3 regions of the Alteromonas sp. RW2A1 genome follow, and region 1 is predicted to be linked to each of the others. Evidence: predicted binding sites of a transcription regulator. Region 1 holds the regulator's gene; each other region holds the start of a gene.
What was found. The regulator LexA, encoded in region 1, represses DNA repair genes until DNA is damaged. The targets are predictions, from matches to a motif close to TACTGTATNNNNATACAGTA.

Region 1 (10,146 bases):
AAATAAACAACATTACCCACACCACATCAACGAAGTGCCAGTACCAGCTTCCTGCCTGGAAGGCAAAGTGCTCTTTTGGCGTGAAGTGGCCTTTCAACACCCTGAAGAACATCACAATTAGAATGATAGTGCCCAAGGTAACGTGCATGCCGTGAAACCCTGTCAGCATAAAGAAAGTATTACCGTAAATGCCCGATTGCAGAGTTAAGCCCAAATCGCGGTATGCATGGATGTACTCTTCAACCTGCAAAAACAAGAATCCACAGCCAAGTAAGATAGTCGCACCTAACATAAGAGTGAGCTGTTTGCGCTTATTTTGCTCCAAACCAACATGTGCGAAATGCAGCGTCACTGAGGAGACAAGCAAAATAATTGTATTAATAGTGGGCAATCCACCTGGACTCATTTCTTGTGTGGTAATACCGCCTGGGGTGTTCACCAGTGGCCACATGGCCTCGAACCCTGGCCAAAGCACTTCGTTTGTCATCGCATTATTTGAATCACCGCCCAACCATGGAACAGCGATAAATCTCGCGTAGTAGAGTGCGCCAAAGAAGGCTCCAAAAAACATCACTTCAGAAAAGATAAACCAACTCATGCCCTGTCTGTAAGAGCGTCCTAACTGGTCGCTGTACAGTCCAGACATAGACTCATCTATTTGGTTTTTAAACCATCCTATTAGCATAACTAATAAAACAACAATCCCTGCTAGCAGCACATAGCTGCCATAACCACTTTCGCCCTTCGTTGCCTCAACCACAAAATTGCCGGCACCTACTGCGATTAAAAACAGAGCGACCGCCCCCACAATGGGCCACGGACTTTGCGCGGGTACATAATATTTTTGATATTCTTGCTGCATCATTTTCTCCTTATCCCAAACAGACTATTCGCCGCTTTGTAACGACGGATCCATAAAAGGATTCGGTTTAGTTGTTAGATCACTCGCTCTCGCGGTGACGTCATAGAGTGTGTACTGCAATGTAAAAAACGTAATATCTTCAGGTAGCTGTGGGTCTACATAAAACTGCATAGGCATATAGGCTTCTGCCCCCGCCTGCAATGGCTGCTGATTAAAGCAGAAACATTCGGTTTTATTGAGATATATGGCTGCAGTGCCTGGCGAAACCGACGGTATAGCTTGTGCGATAATATTGCTCGATGCCGGATTTCGCACGTAAAACGACACCGTGTTCAACTCACCAGGGTGTACTTTTATACGTTTGGTTTCTGCTCGAAACTCCCACGGCATTCCGGTATTAGTGCGAGTAATAAATTCAACGGTAACCTCTCTGCTTTCATCAATATCGATAGATTGATAAACCGCTGCAGTCCCCTCTGTCTTGCCATTTATGCCAGCAATGTCGCAAAAGACATCGTAAAGCGGCACTAACGCAAAACCGAATCCAAACATACCAATAACAATGGCCACTAATTTGACCACCATCTTATTGTTCGCACTTGCTTGTGTCATACACTGTGCCTCCGCTTGGAATTCTATTTCTTAGTCTGCCAGGGGCCATTACTAATAGCCCCGTCTCAGTCTAAGTTCGAAACACTATTTAACTACTGGTGGCGTCTCGAATGTGTGATAAGGCGCAGGAGAAGGAATTTCCCACTCGAGCCCTTCAGCTCCATCCCATACCTGTGCCGATACTGGCTCGCCTTGTTTTTTGCACGCTTTAATTAATAGCGCTAAGAAAATAAGTTGAGACAACCCAAAGGCGAAGCCACCTAGACTTATCCATTTATTGAAGTCTGCAAATTGAAGTGCGTAGTCTGGAATACGACGAGGCATCCCCGCCAAACCAACAAAGTGCATAGGGAAGAACAGTACATTTACCGAAACAAGAGAGCACCAGAAGTGCCACTTCGCCAGTGTGGTGTCGTACATTTTGCCCGTCCATTTAGGCAGCCAGTAGTAAACAGCAGCCATAATGGAGAAGACAGCACCAGTAACCAGTACATAGTGGAAATGAGCGACCACGAAGTAGGTATCATGATATTGGAAATCAACCGGTGTTATTGCCAGCATGAGTCCCGATAGCCCACCAATAGTGAATAGCACGATAAACGCAATAGCGAACATCATTGGCATTTCAAAGGTAAGCGACCCTCGCCACATGGTGGCTACCCAGTTAAATACCTTCACCCCCGTGGGAACGGAAATGAGCATGGTGGCAAACATAAAGAACATCTCCATGTAAACCGGCATACCTGTGGTAAACATATGGTGAGCCCAAACAACAAATGACAGTAATGCTATAGACGCTGTTGCATACACCATTGAGGCATAACCAAATAGCGGCTTGCGGGAGAACGTAGGGACTATTTGAGAGATAATGCCAAACGCTGGCAGTATCATAATGTAAACCTCAGGGTGTCCGAAGAACCAGAAAATATGCTGGAACATAACGGGGTCGCCACCACCGGCCGCATCGAAGAAGCTTGTGCCAAAGAATTTGTCGGTCAGTACCATAGTGACTGCACCTGCTAACACAGGCATAACTGCAATAAGCAAGAACGCAGTAATTAGCCAAGTCCATACAAACAGCGGCATTTTCATCCATGTCATACCAGGCGCGCGCATGTTAAAGATAGTTACGATAACGTTTATCGCCCCCATGATTGAGGAAATACCCATAATATGAACAGAGAAGACGAACAGTGCTGTAGAGTCGCCACTATAGGTTGTTGATAGTGGGGCATAGAAAGTCCAACCAAACGCCGGACCGCCACCTTCCATAAACAAGGAACTAAGTAGAATTAAAAAGGCGCCTGGTAAAATCCAAAAGCTCCAGTTGTTCATTCTGGGAAGCGCCATATCTGGTGCCCCAATCATCATTGGAATTAACCAGTTTGCCAGCCCGGTAAACGCAGGCATTACGGCACCAAACACCATAATTAACCCATGAACAGTAGTCATCTGGTTAAAAAAGTTTGGCTCGACAATTTGTAACCCAGGCTGAAACAACTCAGCTCGAATAACCATTGCCATAGCACCGCCCACCAAAAACATGATGAAAGCGAACCATAAATACAATGTACCTATATCTTTGTGATTCGTAGTGAACAGCCAGCGCGTAATTCCCTTCGGTATATGGTCATGATGATCGTGGTCATCGTGATGCACAGAGGTATCTGGCGAAATTACTTCAGTTGCTTTACTCATCATTCGCTCCTAGTTTCCAGTTGCTAAAGCGTTGACATCTTTAGCCTGAACCATGTCACCGGTGTTATTGCCCCACGCATTTCGCTCGTAGGTAACAACCGCTGCAATTTCTTTAAGGCTCAACATCTTGCTAAACGACTGCATCGCCGTTCCGGCCTTGCCGTGAAGCACAATTTCAATGTGCCCAGTTTGATCTTCCAGTGCCATTTTGCTGCCTTTAAGCGCTGGGAAAACGCCCGGCAGACCTTCACCATTTGGCATATGACACGCTGCGCATGTGGCGTTGTAAACTCGCTCACCTTCTGTCATAAGTTCATCCATTGACATATTCATCGATAGTAAGCGCTGTTCTTCTTCTTTCGCTTTACGTGCACGATCTTCCTGCTCACCCATCCACGCGTCGAACTCCGCTGGTTCCTTTGCGATAACCACTACCGGCATATAACCGTGGTCTTTACCGCACAACTCCGCACATTGGCCTCTGTAAACGCCTGGCTCGTTAACTTTTGCCCAAGCTTCATTAATAAAGCCTGGATTAGCATCTTTCTTCACCGCAAAGTCGGGTACCCACCAAGAGTGAATAACGTCGTCCGATGTGATCAAAAATCGCACCTTTTGCCCGGTGGGAATTACTAAAGGACGATCTACCTCTAATAAGTAATTGTCGGTCTTCGTAAATTTGTTTTGAATTTGCTCACGCTGAGTAGCAAGCAAAGAATAGTATTCAACGTCACTGTCCATGTACTTGTAATGCCACTTCCATTGAGATCCTGTCACTAGAACGGTCATGTCAGCTTCAGAGGTATCTTCCATGGCAATAAGCGTATTGGCAGCGGGTACGGCCATAAAAATAAGGATGAGGAATGGAACCACCGTCCATGCAATTTCTACTTTTACATTTTCATGAAAGTTTGCTGGCTTGGCGCCTCGTGACTTTCTATGTAAATACATAGAAGCAAACATAACTCCAAACACCACCACGGCAATAGCTACACATATAAAGAACATGAGCATATGCAGGTCGTATACTTGGCCACTTATGTCAGTAGCACCGCGGCGAAGATTAAGCGAAGATAATTCTTCTGCGGCCTCTTGCGCGAAAAGGAATTGAGAAAAGAACAAAAATGGAACGCTAACACACCATTTTGACATTGCGATCTTTAGTGATTTCACTCAGCACCTCCGTAATGGCAGAGCCATTAACGCCAAATGTTATTTTGCGCAGTCTCTACCAAGTGGTTTGTGAACGATTAACTCAATACATCAATTTGTAAATTGAATTCAAAGTCATTGTTATTATTTTGTTAAAGCTTGTATAAGAATTGCGCAATAATAGCGTTCCGTCTAGTCTTTTCTGTTAAAATTTTAATGAAGAGGTCAAAATTTAATCTAAGCAGAATTTCGTGGTCGTTACTCAAATAGTAAGCAAAGTGCCACAGATGGGGGATAACAGAGTTATAGGGAGTAGATTTTTGGAGTGATTGGTTGTGCAGGTTATTGCCATTTAATTTCTTAAAATCAAACGCTAAGCGGCAAATATTGAATAAATTTTGAGCAGAGCTCGTTTAGCAACACTCTCGAAACCAGCGCAAAACCATCTTAACTGGCGCTTAAAGATTTACGCCTAAAATGGTATATCAATGATATTTATAAGTACTGAAAGTTGTAGCTTATACAGGAGAAATAGGGGAGATTATTAGACTTAAGTGCTAAAAAAAGCGGCTATCATGCCGCTTTTAATACAGTAAGGTAAAAGGCTACATCCAGTCAGCGTTTCTAATAACGCCTACAGCAATACCTTCAATCGCGAAAGGTTCGTTTGCTAAATCAACTTTAATGGGTGAAAACTCTTCATTTTCAGCGTGAAGTAGCACTTCTCGGCCACGCTTTTCCAAACGTTTTACCGTTACATCTTCATCGACTCTGGCCACAACAACCTGACCATTGTGCACGTCGGTGGTGCGATGAACGGCTAGTAAATCGCCGTCGAGTATGCCGATATTTTTCATACTCATGCCGTTTACACGCAATAGAAAGTCAGCGTGAGGCTGGAACAGAGCAGGATCAACTTTATAATGAGACTCTACGTGCTCTTGAGCAAGAATTGGTTCACCGGCAGCAACTCGCCCAATAAGCGGTAAACCTTCTTCTTCGGCTATTTCATCTTCTATCGGAATGGTTAACTTGATACCACGAGATGTACCGGGAAGAATTTCAATCACGCCTTTACGCGCAAGGGCCTTTAAATGTTCTTCAGCGGCATTTGCCGATTTAAAACCTAAGTGACGGGCTATTTCTGCACGCGTGGGTGGCATTCCCGTTGCTTGCATATTAGATTTAATAAGTTCTAAAACTTCTGTTTGTCGAGCTGTGAGTGGGCGCATAAAAGACCTGTCTGTCCATACAGTTCCTGTAAGTATATACACCTAAATTCAAATAACAAGCGCTGACGGGCGCTACAGACAAAAAATCGGATTTAATACCGACCATTTAACGTATTCCAGGTTGCCAGCATACCTGATTACGCCCAATGGACTTAGCTTCATAAAGTGCCTGATCTGCAACAGATAGGTAAGCACTAAAGTCAACCTCGAAAGAATCCATCGTATAACTCACACCAGTACTGATTGTTAGACTAATACGGTCCGCTTTATAATTAAACTGAGCTGAATTAATTGCATCCCGCAGTCTTTCAAAAATCAAATCAGCGTCTTTTGGGGTTTTGTCTACCAATACAATAGCGAACTCTTCACCGCCTAACCTTGCCACAACGCCATGCTCGTTGCAGATGGATTGAGTAATGTTTGCGATCTCTTTTAAGGCGTAATCGCCGGCATCATGTCCGTAGGTATCGTTAATGCTTTTGAAGTAATCTATATCCACTATCGCCACAGCAGTCTGCTTGTGTGTTTGAGCAATTCTATTGCACTCATCTAAAAAAGAGCGCCTGTTGAGAAGCCCCGTAAGGGGGTCTGTCATTGCCAGCTTGCGCAGTCTTTCTTCAGCATCAGCTCTCGCTCGCTCTAAATCAACGGCATAGAAAAGGCCAGCTCAGGCATCTACAAATGGCTGGAAAAATTCGGCATCAGAGGGTTTGTAACTCTCAAACTTATTCGCTAAACCTATCATACCGACAACTCTATCTTTTATCTTAATCGGTAGCCCTAGAAATCGGTTTATTCGAGGATGACCTTTTGGCGTTCCTCTTGATGCAGGGTGGTTTATGGGCGAATTAGCAATAATCACCTCACCTGAAACAATAACTTTCCCAAATAAGTTGTCGAAACTAGTGAAATATAGATTTCTGTTTTTATACTCCGAATATTGAGAAAAACTTTCGCTGTCCCAAACAATTTCAGAAATAGCGTGTATAAACAGCTTAGGCTCAGTATCTTGGTCTTGCATTTGTGCAATAAAAGCAAACTGACTATCAGATAAATCTATAAGCTCGGGCAGTACTGTCTGACACGCTAATGTTAAATCATTGCTTTCCAAGTATGACGCGCGAGTTTTGTTGATAAACTGCAGCAGCTGAGTTTTTTTCCGCTCAAAAATCTCACTTTCCATTCTCCGCGTAATGTCGCGGTGGATACCCGCTATGCGGATGGGCTTTCCATTTGTGTCGCGCTCTACTATTTTTCCGTAAGACTCGACCCAAACCCAACTGCCATTGGCATGTTGCATTCGAAATGAAGTATTAAAAACTTGGCTTTTTCCTGCAATATGGTCTTCAAGATGCTGTTCAAATTGCATCAGGTCGGCGGGGTGGATGAGCTGTCTTGTGTACCTGTAGCTACTGTCGTAGTACTCATAATCAATACCAATAATTTCGCACCAACGCTTGTTTACCTGATTAACATTCGCTTTCAGGTTCCAATCCCATGTGCCTAACTCCGAGGCTTCTAGCAGCAAGCGCATACGCTGGTTGGTTTCGTTTAGCTTGTCTTCTACATATTTCTGATCGCTAGTGTCGAATAAAAATGCCTGTACTGAAACCAAACTACCATCGTCGTTAAAGCTGGCAGTAGAAATCATACTCACCCATATGGTGCGGGTGGGAGCAGACACCTTCAGCCTGCACACATGGCTTTCTACCCCTTCCATGTGTGCCTGCATCGCAAACGTGAAATCAGCATCAGACTGATCGCACATTAAATCAATTAGCTCGATATTCCCGTTTAACAGGTCGGCCGCCTCTGCACCTAACACGGCGCGGGCATTTTTAGAGATGTATACAAGCTTTAAAGAATTAGCAAAATTCCATGTGGCCAGCACAATAGGCGACTTTTCAATAAGCCCATGCTCGCGTTTAAGCATCTCATGCTCTCGGGACAAAGCAATGTGTTTGCTAACTAAAGCGCCTATCCTTTTTAATAAAGTAAGGTTCTCGTTCTCAATCTTTCTAGGTTGGTTGTCAATTAAACACACCGCACCAATGGTCTCACCATCAACATCAATAGGAGTACCCGCATAGAAGACGACTTTATTGTCGTTAATTAGAATGGGATTGCGGGCAAAGCGCTCATCCTCATTAGCATCAGATACGACTAATGCTTCGCCTGAGTCGACTACGCGATTACAAAACGCATGCTCCCTTGGAATAGTTTTAATATCTGTACCGTGGCATGCCTTAATCACTTCTTCATGCCTACCTACAATTCCAAGTAACGCGATAGGTACATTGTATGCTTCAGCTAGCAGCGTCATTAAATCATCAAGATCTAAATTAAGTTCGCTATTTAGCATGAATGCATCAATGGTTTTCAGTCGTTTGCTGTCGTCCAAGTTTAACGTCTCTTAGGCGGATTCTATTATAAAAGTAGTTAGTTATTGGCTAAATACCAGTTTATAAGCCCAGCAATTAGTCTTAACCAAACCGCTGTTGTCGTTAGTTAAAAGTTTGATACGAGTTTTGGGTAATAAAGGTGCGCTTTTCGCTATTCATTGGCACTATTTTTCACTAGCATAGCGTTATTGTAAAACAAGCTGTTTGTCATTCATGGAACATTCAACACCGCTCGAATTTTTGCCTTTTAGCGAACAATTGTCGCCCTATTTTAATTCTATAAATAGAGAATGGATCACATCGATGTTTGTTCTTGAACCTGTTGACGAAGGTGTTATTTCTCGTCCTAAAGAATTTATTATCGACAAAGGCGGGTACATTTGGTTTGCTAAACACCCTACCTTAGGCATAGTTGGCACATGTGCCCTGGCGAAAAAGTCTGATGGCGTATTTGAACTCACCAAAATGGGAGTTGTGTCCAACGTTCGCGGCTTAAAGGTAGGAGAGAGGTTATTGCAGCATGTGCTGACTGAGGCACCTTCTATTGCTTTCAATACATTATTTTTATTGACCAATAAAGACTGCGAAGCCGCCATCCATTTATACGAAAAAAACGGATTTACGCATTGCGCCGACATTATGGATAAATACGGAAGCGCCTACGAAAGATGTAATGTTGCTATGCGCTATATTCGTTAAATTTGCGCCCATATTCGATACGTAAACCGAATGCTTAGGCTGCCCTTCACCAGCCTAAGTAAAGGAACGTAAACTCGTTGTACCACATCCCGTTTACGCGTTTAAAACAAGACGCCACTGGTTTTGTGATACACTATTACCGTTTTTATTTCATAGGATGACAGAATTCATGTCGTGGATGCGCAAAGCCTTTTTATCGGTATTTCATTATCCTGTTAAGTTGCTCGTCAAAGCACACAGTATTCCGGTGAATGTCGATTCAGAGCTTGGTATTGATAAAGAAAAGCCGATGGTATATTTGCTGCCAACTAATTCGGTGACCGACCAGCTTGCACTCAAGATGTCGACAGAAGCACTAGGGCTTCCCGATCCTACAGCAACACTTTCCCTAGCAGGTAGAGAGTACCCATCAACACTTTTCTTGAGAAAAACGCAGCCGCTATTCCGCTCAAGTGCAGATAACACTGGTATTGCCGATGTGTTCACCGACTTATTTCATCTGCACAGAGATCATCAAAACCTAGACCTTCAGGTGGTTCCTGTATTTGTGACCTGGGGACGAACGCCAGGTAAAGGTAAACCGGGTTTAGGTGATCTAATTACGTATAAAGCGGCACCCAGCTGGCTTCGAAAATTGTTTATTGTACTGTTTTTAGGCCGCGACAATTTTATCAATTACTCAAAAGCGGTTTCTGCACGCACCATGGCTAATCAGCACGGGAGCGATCAAAGCATAGCGCAAAAACTTGTAAGAGTAGCAAGCACTCACTTTCAGCGTAAGCGCCAAAGTATGACGGGCCCCACGCTTTTAGAACGTCAGGAGCTCAACAATAGTGTGTTAGGTTCTGATGCAGTTCGCAGGGCGATGGCGGAAGAGTCTCGCGGCAAAAAAATCTCTCACGAAAAAGCCAAGGAACGCGCCAAAACATATATCACTGAAATTGCTGCAGACTATCGCGAAGGGCTGATTAGATTTGGTGACAGAATTCTTACCCGTATTTGGAATAAAATTTATAACGGTATCAGCGTGGGTCACGCAGAACGAATTCGAGAGCTGGCTGCTAACGGTCATGAAATTATTTATGTTCCATGCCACCGCAGCCACATGGACTACTTACTTTTAACCTACGTTATCTATCACGAAGGCATGGTCACGCCACATATCGCTGCGGGGATAAACTTAAATTTTTGGCCTGTAGGCAAGATATTCAGAAGAAGCGGGGCATTTTTCTTAAGGCGAAGCTTTGCAGGAAACAAACTATACACGGCAGTATTCAGAGAGTACTTGGAATTACTGTTTAATAAAGGTTATTCCGTTAAATACTACCCTGAAGGCGGCCGCAGCCGCACAGGCAGACTAATACCCCCCAAAACAGGTATGCTTGCAATGACCATTCAGGCCATGCTGAAAGGTGTAAATCGCCCAGTAAGTTTGGTACCCGTTTATATTGGTTATGAAAACGTGATGGAAGTGAAGAGCTATTTGAAC
Region 2 (10,146 bases), 1.0 Mb from region 1:
TTTATCCCGCAATAACTCTTTAAATTCCTTCTTAAAGATTAACCACATTGCTCTTCTCCTGTGATTCTGTTGACAGTGTTTTAAGGAAACTCTTATGCATTTGCCCATCAGACAGTGCGCTGAACGCAGCAAGTGAGTCATTAAATACAGTTTCGCCCTGATTGATGACGGTGACCTTGTCACACAGAGCTTGCACCTCATCTAAGTGATGGGTGGAGAAGATCACCGGTGTTCCCTTATCTTTCAATCGTTGAATAAACTCCATAACGGTACTGGTCGCCATAATGTCCAGGCCGGTAGTGGGCTCATCAAGTACTACAAGCGAGGGCTCGTGAATAACAGCACGTGCAATGGATACTTTTTGCTTCATACCTGATGAGAAATTCTCAGCGCGTCTTTCCAAAAAGCTCTGCATATCGAGCAAATCAGCCATTTCTTCTATACGCGCGTTAATGGTACTTTTCGACAAACCATGCAACTCACCAAAATAGCTGATATTTTCACGACCTGTTAATCTGCCGTACAGACCAGTAGAGCTTGATAAAAAGCCGATTTTCTTTCGTGCAACATTTGGATTTGCCAATACGTCTTGACCGTCTATCGTCACGCTTCCGCTATCAGGGCGTAGCGCTGTAGACAGCATGCGAAGTGTGGTTGTTTTTCCTGCGCCGTTAGGCCCTAGCAGTCCGAGTACCTCACCGCTTTGACAGGCAAATGATACATCTCTTACAGACTGGAAGTAGCGTCCTTTTAAGCGTGGGTCTTTTTTCTCTTGCTCGCTAAGCTTTTTGGGGTTTTCCACCTCAAAACGTTTAGCGAGACCAGTTATTTCAATCATGGATGCGTCCCTCTCCTCGTTTATTATTATTTTCTTCAACTATGCTTATCGAAATGTCGACTCACAGATTTCTATTTTGATGTAATACGAACTCGTTTTATTACTTTTATAGCGATGGCAACTACTTATACTAAACAGTAAAACTGCCGCCTCTACAAATCTATAGTCTTTGTTTTTTATTCTTAATTACAGAATTCATTTAATTTTTAGCTCACGCAAGATAACTACCAATAATAAGTGTTAGCAAATGTGTTATCTGAAAGCCGTTTTTCGTTTACTGGCCATATCGAGTAGGGTGAGGCTTGCGCCTCATCCCTCTCACAGAACCGTACGTACGGGCCTCGTATACGGCTCCTGCATACTTCATATCACTTGCTAAGTCGCCCTTGCCATTCGGATTATCTTCCCCTCAGTCAGGGTGATTCAGGTTTCTTTCAACCTGACGGGTTTGCCAGCTTCGCTGGGCAAACAAAAAACCCGCTTAAAGGCGGGTTTTTAAATGAATCTCATTGATAATAGTCAGTTTGGATAAAGTTCGTACTTACGACTCTTCGTTTACGTCTTCACTATTATCTACTGCAACCTTACTAGGCAAAAGCAATTCTCTTAACTTTGCTTCAATTTCATTTGAAACTTCAGGGTTGTTCTTCAAAAATTGCATGCTGTTTGCTTTACCCTGACCAATGCGATCAGAGTTGTAGCTATACCAAGCACCTGCTTTATCAATGAGCTTGTGCTTAACACCTAAATCAATCAATTCGCCATGCTTAGAAATACCTTCACCGTACTTGATGATAAACTCGGCTTGCTTGAAAGGAGGAGCAATCTTATTTTTAACAACTTTTACGCGAGTCTCGTTACCAACAACTTCATCGCCCTCTTTAACAGAACCAATTCTTCTGATATCCAAACGTACCGACGCATAGAACTTAAGTGCATTACCACCTGTCGTTGTTTCAGGGCTTCCGAACATAACACCAATCTTCATACGAATTTGGTTGATGAAAATCATCATTGTATTCGAGCGCTTCAAGTTACCTGTAATTTTACGCATGCTTTGCGACATCATTCTCGCCGCAAGACCAACGTGTGAATCACCGATATCGCCTTCAATCTCTGCCCGTGGTGTTAACGCTGCTACAGAGTCGACAACAATAACGTCTACAGCACCAGAGCGTGTCAGCATGTCACAAATCTCCAGCGCTTGTTCACCGGTGTCTGGCTGAGAAACCAGTAGCTCATCAATATTAACACCAAGCTTTTCTGCGTAAATTGGGTCAAGTGCGTGTTCTGCATCAACGAATGCACAAGTTTTGCCCTGACGCTGAGCTTCAGCAATAACTTCAAGTGTAAGCGTTGTTTTACCCGATGACTCAGGACCGTAAATCTCAACAATACGGCCTAGGGGCAATCCACCAGCACCAAGCGCAACGTCTAGCCCAAGCGAGCCCGTAGAAATGGTTTCTACATCCATTGTCTTGTTCTCGCCCAACTTCATAATTGAGCCTTTACCAAATTGCTTTTCAATTTGGGATAACGCTGCATCTAATGCTTTGCTTCTATTCTGATCTGTCATCTTAACTATGCCTATGCTTGATCTTTGGTGCGTCACATCTTTAATTATATGGACACGGGTGGGAGTGAGACCGCTGTTACTTGTTCTTACTCGCCTGTAATTTGTTATGCTGTTTAGCGATTACTTTACGCGCTTTATTTATTCCCAATAGGTTGCTACTTGCTTTTATGAACGCACTTTTAAATACGAATTTTTAAACAAGAACTTCTATAATCATACCCTAACAACTTCCACACACATTCTATACTGTACAAGCATACAGTTTCAACCAGTGTTTTAATTATTTTGTCTTGCAAAACGGTACAACACAAAAAGACATTTAACCGCTGTCTAGCTGATACTAAAACTTTTACAAACAAGCTTAATATTCATGTTTGCGGCTGCTCAACAGTTACACTTCGCTAAGCATTTTCAATGCATAATTGAGAGCAAACTCCACCGCTTGACCGCGAACATCATCTCTATTGCCACTGAATACTTGTTTTACTTGCTGTGCATGCGTACCGCATATAAAACCGAACCACACAGTGCCAACAGGCTTACTTTCACTACCGCCACCGGGCCCGGCGATGCCGCTAACCGTTATCACTAGTTCTGCACCGCTTCGCTTTTGAACACCCGCCGCCATTTCAGTTACAGTCTGTTGGGAGACAGCGCCATATTTTTCCAACGTTTCGCTTTTTACCGATAACTCACAGTTTTTAGCCGCGTTCGAATAAGTAACCCAAGACTGATTAAACCAGTCTGAACTGCCTGCAACACTAGTAAAAGCAAACGCAATTCCTCCACCTGTACACGACTCTGCAGTCGATGCCGTCCACTTTTTATCACGCAATACATCGCCAATAGCCATCACTTGAGTAGTTAACGCGCTATCAATCGTTAAAGATATGGTTTTTGTTTCGGAATCGGTTGAAAATGGCGTAGTCATGTCAATTTATCATCAGCGTGTTTGGTAGCGGAGAGTTTATCATTTATTTGTTACCATACGCATTAACACCGTAAACAAATCTATTGAGGTCGTTTTTTGGAATCACATACTCCTATGATGCGCCAATACCTTACGATTAAGGCGCAGCATCCGAATATTCTCTTGTTTTATCGCATGGGCGATTTTTATGAATTGTTTTTTGATGATGCCAAAAAAGCCGCAGAACTCCTCGACATTTCGTTAACTGCCAGAGGTAAATCTGGCGGCGACCCCATCCCAATGGCTGGGGTACCCTATCATGCGGTAGAAAGTTACCTTTCTCGCTTGGTTAAAATGGGGGAGTCGGTAGCGATATGTGAGCAGGTTGGCGATCCGGCTACCAGCAAAGGGCCAGTAGAGCGACAGGTCCAGCGTATTGTCACACCAGGTACGGTTACCGACGAAGCGCTTTTAGAAGAGCGGCGAGATAATATATTAGCCGCAGTGTGTGGCCACTCTATGCATTATGGCTTAGCCACGCTGGACGTTACTAGTGGGCGCTTTGTAGTATTTGAATGCGATAACGATGAAAATTTATTAGCGGAAATACAGCGGGTTAATCCAGCCGAACTGCTCTATCCAGAAGGCTTCGAGCAACTCTCACTCATTGAGAGCCGAAAAGGATTAAGAAGACGTCCTGAATGGGAATTTGATATTGATACCGCAGATGAGCAGCTTAATCTACAGTTTGGAACTAAAACCCTCGATGGTTTCGGACTTAAAGGTATCACCAAAGGCTTAGGCGCAGCGGGTTGCGTATTACAATATGTAAAAGACACCCAGCGAACCGCCCTACCTCATATTAGACAAATACAAACAGAACAGCAGGACAGCCGCGTTCAGCTAGATGCGGCTACCAGACGCAATCTAGAGCTCACCCATAACTTATCTGGCGGTCAAGAAAACACGCTTTTTAGTGTAATGGACACTACCACAACGGCCATGGGTAGTCGCCTGTTACAACGGGTTATCCACTCGCCGCTTACCGACCAACATGAGCTACAGAGTCGATTAGACGCCGTTGACGCCTTTATTGATGATAGCCCTGACGATATTCGCAGCGCCCTAAAACACATTGGTGATATCGAACGCATCATGGCACGCTTAGCTCTTCGCTCTGCACGGCCTAGAGATTTTGCCAGATTAAAAAACGCGTTTAACGCTTTACCTGATTTACACGACGCATTATCGCGCTATGAAACGGGGCAAATAAGGCAAATCAGCCAAACTGTCGGCACTTATCCCGAGCTGCAGACACTACTCAATCACGCCATTATTGATAACCCGCCGGTAATTATACGAGAAGGCGGCGTCATAGCACCTGGCTACAACGAAGAATTAGACGAATTGCGAGCCCTCTCTCAGGGTGCTACTGACTATCTTGAGGCAATGGAACGCCGAGAAAGAGAGCGTACTGGTATTTCTACCCTTAAAGTAGGATACAACCGAGTACATGGCTTTTTTATAGAAATTAGCCGCGCCAACAGCGCAAATGCACCATCGGAGTATATCCGTCGTCAAACGCTTAAAAATACCGAACGCTTTATTACCCCAGAACTAAAAGAGCACGAAGACAAGGTGCTTAGCAGTCAAGGCGCGGCGCTTGCACTTGAGAAAAAGCTGTACGAAGCACTATTTGATGAGTTTACGCCGCACTTAAATAACCTAATAGACAGTGCCGCGGCACTGGCAAAACTCGATGTTTTGTGTTGTTTCGCCGAACGGGCAATTGCTTTAGATTGGCACAGGCCAAGGCTCAGTAACGAGTGTGCACTTACTTATGAGGAAGGGCGCCATCCTGTTGTAGAAAATGTAATGAAAACACCATTCATCGCCAATCCACTGCAACTAGATACCGCTCGGCGAATGCTGATAATTACGGGCCCGAACATGGGTGGTAAATCTACTTACATGCGTCAAACAGCGCTTATTGCTCTGCTAGCGTGCATAGGTAGTTTCGTTCCAGCTCAGCAAGCGCATATAGGGAAATTAGATCGTATCTTCACCCGTATTGGTGCATCTGATGATCTTGCGTCAGGGCGCTCAACCTTCATGGTCGAGATGACAGAAACGGCCAATATTTTAAACAACGCTACAGAAAACTCTTTGGTGTTAATGGACGAAATTGGTCGCGGTACGAGTACTTACGATGGATTATCACTGGCGTGGGCATGTGCAAGTTACCTTGCTAAACAGCTTAATGCCTATACCCTTTTTGCTACCCATTACTTTGAACTAACCGAGCTGCCAGACACACAGCAAGGTGTGGTCAACGTGCATTTGGATGCTGTTGAGTTTGAAGATACTATCCGCTTTATGCACACGGTGTCAGAAGGAGCAGCAAGTAAGAGTTTCGGGCTACAGGTAGCCCAGTTAGCTGGTGTACCAAGAGCGGTTATTCAAGCGGCTCAACTTAAGCTAGCGGCATTAGAGTCTTCTCATATTATGACTCAAGGGGAAGAGAGTGCGCCCGATAAGGCAGCAAGTATATCGAAAGCTACATCAAAGGCTGCATCACAGGCTACATCAAACGCAAAGCCAAAAGGCCAAGCAGAATTGCTGTTTCCAGATAAACCCAACCCTGCTGTCGATGCTCTAGCGAACATATCTCCCGATGAACTCTCTCCGCGGCAAGCTCTCGACCTTATATACACCTTAAAGCGCTTAAGTCAGTCTTAGCCGCAAGGCCAAGTTTAGGTCACAACTGGCCTAAACTTGGTGTAAATCTGGCGTAAATTTGCACATCATGTGGGCAAATAGATTGTCTGTTTACATGGTTTTGCGTATACTATCGCCCCGTCCAAAGTGTAGATGGTTTCTTTCTGAAATCGGCCTATATTTACCATACAACCCTAACGTTCTAGGTTTCGCATGACACATTATATTTTCGTCACTGGTGGTGTAGTTTCATCGCTTGGAAAAGGTATTGCAGCAGCATCTCTGGCCGCAATTCTTGAAGCTCGCGGTCTCACCGTTACCATGTTAAAACTCGACCCTTACATCAACGTCGACCCGGGCACAATGAGCCCTATACAGCATGGTGAAGTATTTGTTACCGATGACGGTGCAGAGACAGACCTTGATCTTGGTCACTACGAGCGTTTTATTCGCACCCGTATGACTAAGCGTAATAACTTCACTACAGGTCGTGTTTACGAAGAAGTACTAAAACGTGAGCGTCGCGGCGATTACTTGGGGGCGACCATTCAGGTTATTCCGCACATTACTAACGAAATTAAGCGTCGCGTTATTGAAGGTGCTGAAGGTCATGACGTTGCCATCGTAGAAGTGGGCGGTACCGTAGGTGACATTGAGTCACAACCTTTCTTAGAAGCCATTCGTCAACTAGGTACTGAGGTGGGTCGCGAGCGTGCTATGTACATGCACTTAACACTTGTGCCTTATATGCCTGCGTCAGGTGAAGTGAAAACAAAACCCACTCAGCACTCGGTTAAAGAATTGCGCTCAATTGGTATTCAACCAGATATTCTTGTGTGTCGCTCTGTAGGTGCACTACCTACCAGCGAACGCTCTAAAATTGCGCTTTTCACCAACGTAGCAGACAAAGCGGTTATCTCGTTAAAAGATGTGGATAGTATTTATCGCATTCCAGCTGCGCTTAAAGCACAAGGCATGGACCAGCTTGTTGTCGATCGCTTCGGATTTGATTGCCCAGAAGCTGATTTAGTTGAATGGGAACAAGTACTTTACGCAGAGTCCAACCCAACTGCCGAAGTGAATATAGGCATGATTGGTAAATATGTTGAATTACCCGATGCTTATAAGTCGGTAAACGAAGCATTAAAGCATGCAGGCCTTAAAAATAGACTGACAGTCAACATTCACCATATCGACTCTCAAGATGTGGAGAGTAAAGGAACGCAAATACTTGAAAAGCTAGACGCTATCCTAGTGCCCGGCGGTTTTGGTGAACGCGGCATCGAAGGTAAAATTGCAGCAGCTCGCTACGCCCGAGAAAATAAAGTTCCATATTTAGGTATTTGCCTTGGGATGCAGGTTGCACTTATTGAGTTTGCTCGAAACGTTGCAGGCATGGCCAATGCCAACAGTACTGAATTCGACCCTGAAACTGCATATCCTGTAGTAGGTTTAATCACGGAGTGGTTAGACGCTGCTGGAACTACCGAAACACGCACTGAAACATCAGATCTTGGCGGTACAATGCGATTGGGCAGCCAGCTGTGCCATTTAATTGAAGGCACTAAAGTGCATGAGATCTATGGGAACGTTGAAATTTACGAGCGCCACCGTCACCGCTACGAAGTGAACAACAACTTACGCGATGAAATCGAAGCTGCAGGCCTTAAGGTAAGTGGTTTGTCCACTGACAAACGACTTGTAGAAGTTATAGAAATACCTGACCATCCTTGGTTTATCGCTGGTCAGTTCCATCCTGAATTTACTTCAACACCTCGCGATGGTCACCCATTGTTTAAGGGGTTTGTTGAAGCCGCGGGTAAATATCAAAAAGAAAATCACTAGTTTCTAATAAAGGGAACGCTTTCCCGTTGCGTTCCCACATCAAATGTTGAGGAAATAACATGGCGAAAATTAGTCGCATAATCGGACGTGAAATCTTAGATTCACGCGGTAATCCAACTGTAGAAGCAGACGTTTACTTAGAGTCTGGCGTAATGGGTCGTGCGGCTGCACCATCTGGCGCATCTACTGGTAGCCGCGAAGCATTAGAACTGCGCGACGGCGACAAGTCTCGTTACCTTGGTAAAGGTGTAACTAAAGCAGTAGCGGCTATTAACGACGCAATTGCTCCAGCGCTGCTAGGCAAAGACGCACTTGCACAGTCTGATATCGATCAGGTGATGATTGACTTAGACGGCACCGAAAACAAAGAGACTCTTGGCGCTAATGCTATTTTGGCTGTGTCTCTTGCAGTTGCAAAGGCAGCCGCGCTTGAAAAAGGCGTTGCACTTTATGAGCACATCGCTGACCTAAATGGTACGTCTGGCCAATACTCAATGCCGGTGCCTATGATGAACATCATCAATGGTGGCGAGCACGCAGACAACAACGTTGATATTCAAGAATTCATGGTTCAGCCAGTTGGCGCGAAAAGCTTTAAAGAAGCACTGCGTATGGGTGCTGAAATCTTCCACGCGCTTAAGAAAGTACTTTCAGCGAAAGGTCTTAACACCGCAGTAGGAGATGAAGGTGGTTTTGCACCTAACCTTAGCTCAAATGCAGAGGCACTTGCTGTTATCGTGCAAGCCGTTGAAAACGCTGGCTACAAAATGAATGAAGACATTACTCTTGCGCTAGATTGTGCCGCGTCTGAATTCTACAAAGACGGTAAGTATGTGTTGTCTGGTGAAGACAAGAGCTTCGATTCTGAAGCGTTTGGCGACTATTTAGCCGACCTTTCTTCACAATACCCTATTGTATCTATCGAAGATGGCTTAGATGAAAGCGACTGGGATGGCTGGGCGAGCTTAACGAAGAAGATTGGTGACAAAGTACAGCTTGTTGGCGATGACTTGTTCGTAACTAATACCAAAATTCTTAAGCGCGGTATCGATAACGGTATTGGTAACTCAATCCTTATCAAGTTCAACCAAATTGGCTCGCTAACAGAAACGCTTAATGCAATTAAGATGGCGAAAGACGCTGGCTTCACTGCTGTTATCTCTCACCGTTCTGGCGAAACTGAAGACGCGACAATTGCTGATTTAGCGGTAGGTACTGCTGCAGGTCAAATCAAAACTGGCTCTCTTTGCCGTTCTGACCGTGTCGCTAAGTACAACCAACTTCTACGTATCGAAGAAGCGCTTGGTAGTGCAGCAACCTATAAAGGCCTTTCTGAAATAAAAGGTCAGTAAAGCGTTGCCTAATATAGCTCAACGAGAGTAGACAGGCTCTACCTTTGAGAAGGCGTTAGTGCTACTTGTACTAACGCCTTTTTTGTTTTTAGTGCAACTGAGGGCAAATTTTAATTGGGCGCTGAGGGATGGTTATTCTCAAACAAAGACTAATTCTTGTTTCTAGAAGTGGCTAGCTTCTCATATTCTTGATACGGTTAGTGCAGAGACAGTCAAAACGCGATGTTAACGTGAGCACAAACAGTCATCCGCCAAAAACACAATCAGGTTTTTTTAACGACTTAGGCGAACTGGGTGGAAATCACGCACAGTTTTCTGAAGTGTGTACGGCGCTGTACGAAAGGGAGCTTTTGTTTATTGCACACAGCGGGATCACTAATGCGTCTATTCTTAAACGCCGAATCGGCGGATTACCTCATCACATTAGAAGCGTCGCTCGATATTTTGTCACTAACCCAACGCCTCTATCTACCGACACATACAACGGAAGCTGGTATGCCAAGCAGCCTAAAGCAGCACCTCGTTTACCTCAAGACACCGACGCAACTGCTCAGTGGTTTAGAAAACACGCAGATTATGGATTAATTGTTCCTGTATTGATAAAAACCATCGAAGGTATTCACCTTGAATTAGACGCTATCGACAAAACGATGTTGGTAGATGATGTCGTTCATTTGAATAAACACGGTTGGTTTACAGTTGATGGAATCAATCGGGGAAACAGTCAGGAAGCTGATCAAAGCGAGAAGCAGGCGAGCCCTCACGATGAAGACTCCTATAGAGAGTCACAACAAAAGGGACTTGAAAACCACGGCTCTTTTGATAGTAAAGTTCTTCTTAAACCAACGAAAACTATCATGGCGAGCGCCTGCTCAGGTCATGCTTGGAACTTCAAATCTCGAGTATC
Region 3 (10,146 bases), 1.8 Mb from region 1:
CTTGTTGGCCCAGCGCTTACAACGCAAGCGTTTTTGCCAGCAATGAAAGCGCAAAACTTTGGTCGAATTATCAATGTTGGTTCCATCCACTCTCTTGTTGCTTCGCCTTTTAAATCGGCTTATGTAGCGGCAAAACACGGCCTATTGGGCTTAGCAAAAACAGTTGCCCTTGAAACCGGCGAGTTTGATATCACCATTAACACTCTCTGCCCTGCCTATGTAAAGACACCCTTGGTAGAACAACAAATTTCAGCACAGGCCAGAGAGAACAACATGACTGAAGAAGACGTTGTGAAAAAAATCATGCTTGAACCCATGCCTAAAAAACAATTTATAGAAGTGCAGGAGTTGGCCGATACTGCTGCGTTTTTAATGACTGGCAGTGCGAAAAATATCACGGGTCAAGCAATTACCTTAGATGGGGGCTGGACGGCAAGGTAAAACTTCCCTTTTACAAAACACTTGTGCTAATGTCCGAACCATTGGAAATGAGAGGACATTAGCGTTCCATGCCCTACCAAACCGTTGCTTTAATTGGAAAACCTCAACACGAGGCCACTCACGATAGTCTTAACCTTCTTGCCGAATACTTTCTCGCCAAAGGATGCAAACTATTGGTTGAGGAAAGTATTGCTAATGAACTCGAAACAGACGACCTAAAAAGCTGCGATCTTGTTGTCATTGGCAAAGAGGCAGACCTTGCAGTTGTTGTTGGTGGCGACGGCAGCATGCTGGGCGCTGCGCGAGTACTGGCTCGATTCGATATTCATGTAGTGGGTGTCAATAGAGGCAACTTAGGCTTTCTAACCGATATTCATCCCGACGATATTATTCAGCAGCTTGACCATATCTTTAACGGTGAATGTTTTGTTGAAGAACGTTTTCTTTTAGAGGTGGGCGTTTACCGTCATGAAAAACTCAAAAGTAACAGCGCGGCCGTAAATGAGGTGGTGCTGCATCATGGCAAAGTAGCACACATGATGGAATTTGAAATATACATAGACGAACAGTTTGTTTTTAGCCAACGAAGCGACGGACTTATTGTAGCGACGCCAACTGGCTCTACCGCCTACTCCCTGTCTGCCGGCGGCCCCATTATTATGCCAAAACTGGATGCGCTCACATTAGTACCTATGTTCCCTCACACACTTAGCAGCCGTCCTATAGTGGTTGATGCAGACAGTCAGGTTTCAATGAAGGTGTCAAAAGTTAACAGTGATTCTTTGCAAGTAAGCTGTGATAGCCACATTGTTTTACCCGTATTACCCGGCGACGAAATTAGAATAAATAAGAGTGCAGACAAACTGCATTTAGTCCATCCTAAAGGCTACAGCTACTTTAATGTGTTACGCCAGAAATTAGGATGGGGCAGCAAGCTGTACTAGCATTTTGCTGTGTTCCAAACTCATCGATCTCTGTTCCAAGCATTTAGCCAGACGTGTGTAATCATGCATGAAATGTAAAGAATACTGCATTTTTTACACACTTCTGCATCTTTTTCCCAGATGTATGACATTGAAAAATAAAGAAAAATTAACCTTTCTCAAAATCCTCAATTATATTAGCAACTTATAATTTTCGCACATAACGGCATACCCGTTGCAACACCTTAGGCAAGCTAGGATTTCTCGATGTGTCGACAGCATTGAGTAATAACACTTTCATCAGTAAAGCGTTATTAATTAAAGTCGACCGAGGCCTAATTACTAAAGCGATAATAAGGAGTTATTATTATGAGTAACAACGATATTAAATTTACTGCACCAGGTATGGACAACGAGTCTGCAGCAACAACAATTAAAACGTTGGACCAGCGTTTAGTAGCGCTTCTAGATTTACAGTTAACCCTGAAACATATTCATTGGAATGTAGTGGGTCCAAACTTTATTGGTGTGCATGAAATGCTAGATCCGCAGGTGGATGCTGTTCGCGAAATGACCGACACCATTGCTGAACGTATTGCCACACTAGGCGGAGTACCAAAAGGTACACCAAAAGCCATAGTAGACGGTCGCTCATGGAATGATTACGATTTAGGCAAGGGCTTGGTAACCGATCACCTTAAAGCACTTGATAAGGTATATGATGGCGTAAATGGAGACCATCGCAGCGCAATTGAAACCCTCGGTGATCTAGACCCCGTGTCGGAGGACATGATTACCGGCCAACTCGCTGAACTAGAGCAGTTCCAGTGGTTTGTGCGCGCCCACCTTGAGTCAGGCAGCGGCGAACTAGCGCAGTAATCTTTAGCGCGGTGATCTAGTGCAATAAAAGTTTATTGCAAACGATTTAGAAAGAAGGCCATCTCGGCCTTCTTTTTTATGTTCGCTTTTTTTCCTCATTATAGAGATAACTTCAATTTTCTTCTCGATTCTCACTCCACTCCATTTCTAGTGCTCTTTAAGAAGCCTATGAGCATTTTAAAATCTTTAGAGTGACCGAAACATAAAAACCTAGTACGCTACTTATGAAAGTAGTTGTTATGGTCATGGATGACGATGATTTAGTTATCAAAATCCTCCCTCGACACGAAAATACCTACAAGTAATTGTTGTTTACATCCGGTATAAGGATGTACAAAAACAAAAATAAAAAAGTGCTCGAGTACAGACCATCGATTGGTCTTGGTCATTTCGAGCAAAACCATCGAAGTTACAAATCATTTCAAAGGAATTCTACATTATGGAATATTTCACTAAAGCGCTTAAACATTATGCAGACTTTACAGGACGCGCAAGGCGCACCGAATACTGGATGTTTTTCTTGTTCTACATTATTTTTTACGTAGTTTGTGCAACAATTTCCTATGCTCTTGGTTCTGAAGCCCTCACTGCAATTTTCTCACTAGCTTTACTTATACCCTCGCTGAGTGTTGGTGCTAGACGACTTCATGACACAGGGCGCAGTGGTTGGTGGCAGTTACTTAACCTTATCCCGATCATTGGGACAATTGTTTTAATAATCTTTTTCGCACAAGATAGCTCTGAAGATAATAAGTACGGACCCAACCCTAAAGCCGCTGTATAGCCTTACCTGTATGGCTAGGCACGCGCCTAAAAAAACGCATAACCATTTATTTATTTATGCGTTTTTTTAGCAACCCATTACTCTCGTTAGCTTTTTTCATTAACAACGCCCCCTAAACAAAGCGCTCCCAATGAATTTTAGTCAAACCTGATTCAGCAAATCGACAGATTACATTCGACTGTACTTTACATCTCAAAAATACTGTATATATTTACAAGTACTGTATATATCATCATGTTCAACTTTATTAGAGTGTGGTTATGTTAGCGAATCTTTCGATATCAAATTTTGCTGTTGTAAAACAACTTTCAGTTCATTTTGAAAATGGTCTTACTGCTGTGACGGGTGAGACTGGGGCGGGTAAGTCTATTGCCATCGATGCATTGAGCTTATGCCTAGGTGAACGAGCAGACGCAAACGCAGTTAGAAAAGGTTCCGCTAAAGCTGAAATAGTGGCACATTTTTCACTGGTTGATAATGCCAGTGCAAAGGCATTTTTAGATGAACACGAGCTCACCTCAGATGAGGATGACAGCAGTTGTTTTGTGCGCCGCGTTATATCAAAGGAAGGTCGTTCTAAGGCATTTATCAATGGTACTCCAGTATCGTTACAGCAGCTTAAAGGTCTAGGGCAAACGCTACTCTCAATTCATGGGCAAAATACCCACCTGCAATTGTTAAAAGAAGATTATCAGCGCCAACTTATAGATAGTTACGCCAGCCATAATCAGTCGCTCGATGATGTAAAAACCGCCTACACAATGTGGAAAAACAAGCAAAGAACACTAGATGAGTTGCGCGCGAAAGCTCAGCAGCGTGAAGACCGTCTACAACTTTTAACTTACCAGGTGCAAGAACTTGACGAATTTGCAATTGAAAATGGTGAGTTTGAAGAGCTAGAAGTAGAGCATAAAAGACTTAGCAACGGTCAAAGCCTATTAGAGCAGGCTCAAACAAGCGTTTACAACCTGTACGAGAATGATGAAGGCAATGCACTTAGTGTTATTCAAGGTAGTATAGAAAAGTTAGCGGAGCTTGAAGCCCACGATGCCAGCTTGACACCAATTATAGCGCTTTTAAATGAAGCCTCTATTCAAGTGGAGGAGGCAGCGAGCGAGTTGCGTGGATATTGCGATCAGCTAGAAATTGACCCGCTGCGTTTGCAGCAAGTGGAAGCGCGGTATTCAAAAGCAATGGAGTTAGCTCGCAAACACGCAGTAATGCCTGAAGCGTTAGCTCAGCATCACCAAACACTTTCCGCAGAGTATGCTTCACTAGGTGAGCAGGAAAGCTTGCTTGAAACTCTAGAGCAAGACGTTGAAGATGCAAGACAGCACTACCTTACTACCACCAAAGGCTTATCAGAAAGCCGTGCTAAAGCAGCTAAAGCCTTCGCGGGAGATATAGAATCGCAAATACAACAAATGAATATGCCCCATGCAAAGGTGTGCATTGACATCCGTTACGACGAACTAAAAAAACCTGCGCCATCAGGGTTAGACACTATTGAATTCAAAGTATCTACCAATCCGGGGCAAGATGCTGACGTGCTAGAAAAAGTAGTGTCTGGCGGTGAATTGTCGAGAATTGGCCTGGCAATTCAAGTTATCGCAAGTGATAGTCATGCCACGCCTACTATGATCTTCGATGAGGTAGATACGGGAATAAGTGGCCCTACAGCGTCTATTGTTGGTGCGCTGCTTCGCAAACTGGGTAAGCAATCACAAGTTATGTGTGTAACCCACTTACCGCAAGTAGCGGCGCAGGCACATAATCAGCTGTTTGTGACTAAGATCACCGATGGCGAAAGCACAGAAACTCAAATGATTCCGCTTACCAAACAAGACCGTATTGACGAACTAGCAAGATTGCTGGCTGGCGACAAAGTAACCAAGTCTGCGTTAGCGAACGCAAAAGAGCTGCTTAAAAGCGCAACATCGAACTAAAATGCAGTTGATTGGTCATAGTTGTCAATGTAGCATGCCTTCGCGCTTGCAATAAAACAGCTGAGGCTTCCTAATTTTGGAAGCCTTTAGGCACTAACAAAGGCAATACTGGACTTATATACGCATGAAGTTGCACCATCTTATAGTTATTCTCGGCATTACATTTACGACTACGGCCTGCTCAAACTGGATTTTTAGAATCGACGTTCCCCAAGGTAACTTTCTGGATCAGCGAGACGTAGAAAAGTTGCGTATTAATATGACGAAAGAGCAAGTAATTTATGTTCTTGGTAATCCTGTTGTTCAAGACTCTTTCGATAACGACACTTGGTATTATGTATATGATATGAAGCGTGGAATGAAGGATCGCGGCGACGATTTCCAACGTCAAATGATCATAAAATTTGAAGATAACAAAGTCGCATCTGTTGAAGGTGACTTTGAGCTTTCAGAAGATTTTAACACCCCGCTAGACGAGTAGATTTATAGAGTCTAGATAATTAAGCTGGGTATCGACTTTCCTGTAGTCATAATTCTGTTTTTCAGTGTGTTTCAATGGCAGGTTATCTCGCTAGTCATTGGGAATAATGATGTTGTACAGTTAAAGAATGAACGTCTGAGCATAGGTATATGGTCTGCGCTAAGTTTGCGCTTATTGGAAGACTGGGCTTTTAAAGCATTTGTAAAAGCGTTTAGCCAACGTTTTTTAGCGAAGCAGTATTATTGATTACTCGCGCTTTTCGAAATGGAGTACAAAAATGGAGCATAGCTTCTGGCATAGTAAGTGGAATAAAAATGAAATCGGATTTCATGAACCCGAAGGAAACGCCCTTCTTGTCAAATATAGCCATGTCCTGCTTAATGTAAAAAGCGATACGATTGAAAGTGAAGCTTTAGTTAACGAAAGCGCCTCTTCGGAGAAAACGCAAAAACGTATTTTTGTTCCTTTATGTGGAAAAACAAAAGATATTGCTTGGTTGCTCTCTAAAGGCTGCGAAGTGGTTGGTGCTGAATTAAGCGAAATTGCTATTACGCAACTCTTCGAAGACCTTAATTTAACTCCAACTATTAAGTCATCTCCCAAAGGCAAGGTTTACTCAGCAAATCACATCACTATTTTTGTTGGTGATATTTTTAAGTTAACTCCTGAAGATATTGGTGAAGTTACTGGCGTGTACGACAGAGCTGCTCTCGTCGCCCTACCCGATGGTCTTCGCGAGCGTTACGCTGAGCATATGGTATCGTTAACTCGCTGCGCGCCTCAGCTTTTAATCACATTCGACTATCAACAAAGCGAGTTACAGGGCCCTCCATTTTGCGTTAGCCAAAGCATGGTTGAGAACATGTATAAAGAGCACTATGCTATCTCATTGCTTGAACGCTCTAATTTAGAAGGTGGACTTAAGAAAAAGGTAAAAGCAGATAATTTAGTATTTACACTTTCATAGTAAAAACCTTCGATGCAGCTTGCCAATCAGCTGTATACGTAAACTCACATACGTCGAAGTTTTCTCCCCACATATTTGCTGGCACAGTGATGGGAGCGTTAAATAACAGCCTAGTAATAGGTGACTGAGGTAGGGAAAACAAGAGAGGAAAAACAAGAGACCAAGTAAGTCACACGCAGCCCTAACCCCACCAACTGTTAACAACCTGTTACCATCCAACCACAAATTCATCCGTATTTGATATCTGTATTTTATCTCTGTAATTCATAGCAGCTCCCGAATACATCCCCTTTACTCGGGGATTTAGCAAGTGCCAAGCCATTCCCTTAAGCAGCTTCAATTTGTAAACAAATTGTAATAAAGGATAATTTGCACAATTCCTACTTTGCACTAGTATCAAAACCAGACAACTTCGTTAGTGTATTTTTATTTAAAAATCAGTACTAGGTGTTTCTGAGAGAGTAAATGCACTCAGGATGTCGCGAAAAGGACCTTCAGTCAGGCAACACGGTATTTAATTTAGCAACACTGGTGTAGTGAAAACTGCATTGCTATCTGGTATCGACTTTGTAAAAGCCCTGACAAACGCATCAGTTAAAAGAAAAAAATAAAGATAAGTACACACGTTGGTTGTTTTTCAATGGCTTCTTTCACTTCCAAAATGAAAGAGCTGAATTGCGTATTTTTAAGTGCTCGACCTATTCACTACTTGCACTTCGAAACCAGCGCAAACACTCAAAACTAATACACACTACGTTAATTGAGAGTAATGCCGCATGACCATAAAACGAAACTGGCTTAGCATAGCACTCGCTGCGGGCGCAACTGTTGCAATAGGCGGATGCCAAAACGACGATGAAGCGATTGGCGGAACCTTAGAAAATCCTCCTCCACCAACATCTGCGAATTATGAACTAATTTGGTCTGATGAATTCGACGGCAGCACGCTAGATACCTCCAAATGGGAAGTACAAGTGGGCGATGGCTCGTCCGAGGGACTGCCGCCTGGCTGGGGAAACAATGAACAGCAGTACTACACCGCAGATAATATAAGCGTAGAAGATGGTTTCTTGGTTATTGAGGCTAGAGTGGGTGATTCGCCAGACCCGAATTTTGCTTTCACCTCAGGCCGTTTGCGCACACAGGGAATATTAGATTTTACGTATGGTCGAATTGAAGCCCGTATTCAAGTTCCAGAGGGTTTGGGCTTATGGCCAGCGTTTTGGACACTAGGAAGCGATCCTTCTCCTTTTGGTGAGTGGGCCGCTAAAGGCGAAATAGACATCATGGAGTCTTTCGGGCAGGCAACTCCGTTCATAGCAGGAACCGTGCATTATGGTCAACGTTTCCCCCTAAATGAAAGCGCTACCAAAACTTACGAAATAGATCCAACCGATGGCTTTCACGACTACGCAGTCGAGTGGGACTCTCAGCGAATTCGCTGGTTTGTAGACGGGGTTCATTATTTTACGGTGAGCCGTGATACCTACTGGAACTATTATTTCAAAAACCAAAGTGAAGGCTTCGTAGTTGGGGAAGAAGACGCACCGTTCAACGAAAATCAGCATTTGCTCCTCAATCTTGCTGTAGGCGGCGACCCAGCGGGCATGCCAAACCCTAACGATACCGATGTATTCCCTGGTCAAATGCTGGTGGATTATGTTCGGGTTTATCAATGCCCACTTGCTCCGGTTAACGACGGTTTGGGCTGCGAAAACAGTATTGACCAAGTCGACCCCTTTATCATTACCCAAGGCGGAGACGGTACACCACCACCGCAAAATGTGGAGATAAACAGCTTTACCCTATACAACAATGGACCGGGAGTTCTATTTGCAGATAGCAATAGCGAACGTCCACTGGGTATTGGCGTATTTGACAATGATGGAGCGTTAACAGTAACTGAAGTCGATTCTGGCGACACGGAGCGCGGCACGGTTATTGAAATCAACACTTCAGGTGGTGGAAACATTCAAATTAACGACCCCGAGGGGAACACGTTTGAGCTATTTGGCGTTGGTCGCGCAGACAACAATGAATTCTATGGCGGCGAATTGACGTTTGATGTGTTTATTGACAGTGCATCCACCAATGCAACTATGCTGCAAGTTGGTGTAGATAGCGGGTTCCCTAACGTGGGCTTTATACAAATTCCACTGACAGATCTACCTCAAGACGAGTGGACATCAGTGTCACTTGCTCTCAGTGATGTTATTCAAAGCAATATTGGTGCTTTTGGTGGCGGTCCTCTGAATATTGAAGAGGTGCTCAATCTTATAATACTTGAACCTGTTGGCGGTGCTGCCCGCATGCAGTTCGACAATATAAACCTTCTTTGCGGTGCTCCAGCCTCTCGTCCTTGCGGCATAGTGAGTATTACCACCGTTCCACAAAATGTGTTTATCGATAGCGTTGACCCGCTTTGGGACTTTGGTATTGGTGCGGCAGACAGCGGTTCAGGCTTTGCCACTTACACTGACGGCAGTAATCCAGATGGCGTTAATAAAATTGAATGGGAAGTAGTAACGTCTGACGACGCAGCTCGCGACCAAGTTATCGATATCACCTTCAACGGCGACGGCGAGAGTGGTGTATGGTTTATCGCCACCGAGCCCGTTAACCTTTCTGGTTATAATAACGGCGCCGTGGTTTTTGACCTTTTCGTTTCCGACTTCGGCAGCGATACAAATACCGTAACCATGCAAGTAGACTGTGTATTCCCCTGTACAAGTGGTCCGCAAGATTTAGGGCGACCTGCAAACGGTGAATGGCAGGAAATTGAAATTCCTTTAAGTCAACTGATAAGTAGTGGCTTAAACACCGCTAATGTTAGCTCCGGCCTTGTGCTTGCAGTAACAGACGTTAATGCCACAACCTCGCTTACGGTAGATAACATACGCTGGGAGCCCACGACTGAGATTGTGGAAGAGGAAGTGCTGCCACTTGGTTTCTTTGCGGACTTTGAAGGAGTTAACCCGGCAGCCACTGCACTTGGTGGAAATTGGCAAAGCTTTGGCACGGTATTCGATGCCAATGGCGGCTTCATTTATAACTACGGCCAACCTTTCCCGACACCGCTTAACAGCAATAGTTTTGCCAATATAGCCACGGGGTTAGGCGGTGACGAGCAAGGCTCGCAGCAACTCGTTATATTTAACGACTACAATAATCAAGATCATGGAAACGGTCTGTTGATAGAGGCTGCAACCTTCCAGCAAGTAACGCTTACAGCTGACGACTCTGGTATCTATACGTTTAGCTTTGATGCCCGAGTTCCCGATGAAGGCGCGATTACTGAACCCACAATAGCCACTGCATATGTGCAAACTCTAGACCCTTCAAACGGCTTTGCCACGACGGCAAGAGTTGAAATCGATTTATCGATGATTTCGAGCACAGAATGGCAGACCTACTCTGTTGACTTCAATATCGACGGCGAAGCTATGGCTGGACAATTGCTAGAATTTGGCTTTACCACTCGCACTACAGGTTTTGCCCCCTCTGCCATAGTGGTAGATAACATCGACTTCAACCTAGCCGAAGGCGGAATTAGCTATAACACTGATTTTGAAAGTGGCGACGCAAGTGCCGATGCCATCGGTGATAACTGGCTAAGCTTCGCTGCGGTGTTTGGTGCAGATGGAAACTTTGCCTACAGCTACGGTCCGTTCCCTGCGCCTAACAACACCGGTGGGTTTACCAGTTACGCCACAGGTGAGGCTGGT

Region 2: recA (recombinase RecA) is a predicted target of LexA. The motif match lies at 2,659-2,678, and genes of this name have one in related genera.
Region 3: recN (DNA repair protein RecN) is a predicted target of LexA. The motif match lies at 3,227-3,246, and genes of this name have one in related genera.

What each region holds. Positions count from the first base shown of each region.
Region 1 covers NZ_CP018031.1:4,053,576-4,063,721, forward strand. The annotation lists gene BM528_RS17900 (cytochrome c oxidase subunit 3) at 1-865, opposite strand, end outside; gene BM528_RS17905 (cytochrome c oxidase assembly protein) at 887-1,474, opposite strand; gene ctaD (cytochrome c oxidase subunit I) at 1,559-3,172, opposite strand; gene coxB (cytochrome c oxidase subunit II) at 3,182-4,324, opposite strand; gene lexA (transcriptional repressor LexA) at 4,930-5,556, opposite strand; gene BM528_RS18925 (GGDEF domain-containing protein) at 5,663-6,166, opposite strand; gene BM528_RS17925 (GAF domain-containing protein) at 6,224-7,957, opposite strand; gene BM528_RS17930 (GNAT family N-acetyltransferase) at 8,172-8,657, shown strand; gene plsB (glycerol-3-phosphate 1-O-acyltransferase PlsB) at 8,827-10,146, shown strand, end outside.
Region 2 covers NZ_CP018031.1:934,436-944,581, reverse strand. The annotation lists gene BM528_RS04230 (ABC transporter permease subunit) at 1-48, opposite strand, end outside; gene BM528_RS04225 (ATP-binding cassette domain-containing protein) at 32-838, opposite strand; gene recA (recombinase RecA) at 1,380-2,414, opposite strand; gene BM528_RS04215 (CinA family protein) at 2,806-3,345, opposite strand; gene mutS (DNA mismatch repair protein MutS) at 3,460-6,063, shown strand; gene BM528_RS04205 (CTP synthase) at 6,256-7,887, shown strand; gene eno (phosphopyruvate hydratase) at 7,947-9,239, shown strand; gene BM528_RS04195 (hypothetical protein) at 9,470-10,146, shown strand, end outside.
Region 3 covers NZ_CP018031.1:1,692,978-1,703,123, forward strand. The annotation lists gene BM528_RS07620 (3-hydroxybutyrate dehydrogenase) at 1-441, shown strand, start outside; gene nadK (NAD(+) kinase) at 510-1,385, shown strand; gene dps (DNA starvation/stationary phase protection protein Dps) at 1,734-2,243, shown strand; gene BM528_RS07635 (DUF805 domain-containing protein) at 2,683-3,027, shown strand; gene recN (DNA repair protein RecN) at 3,288-4,973, shown strand; gene BM528_RS07645 (outer membrane protein assembly factor BamE) at 5,098-5,454, shown strand; gene tmpT (thiopurine S-methyltransferase) at 5,732-6,421, shown strand; gene BM528_RS07655 (glycoside hydrolase family 16 protein) at 7,198-10,146, shown strand, end outside.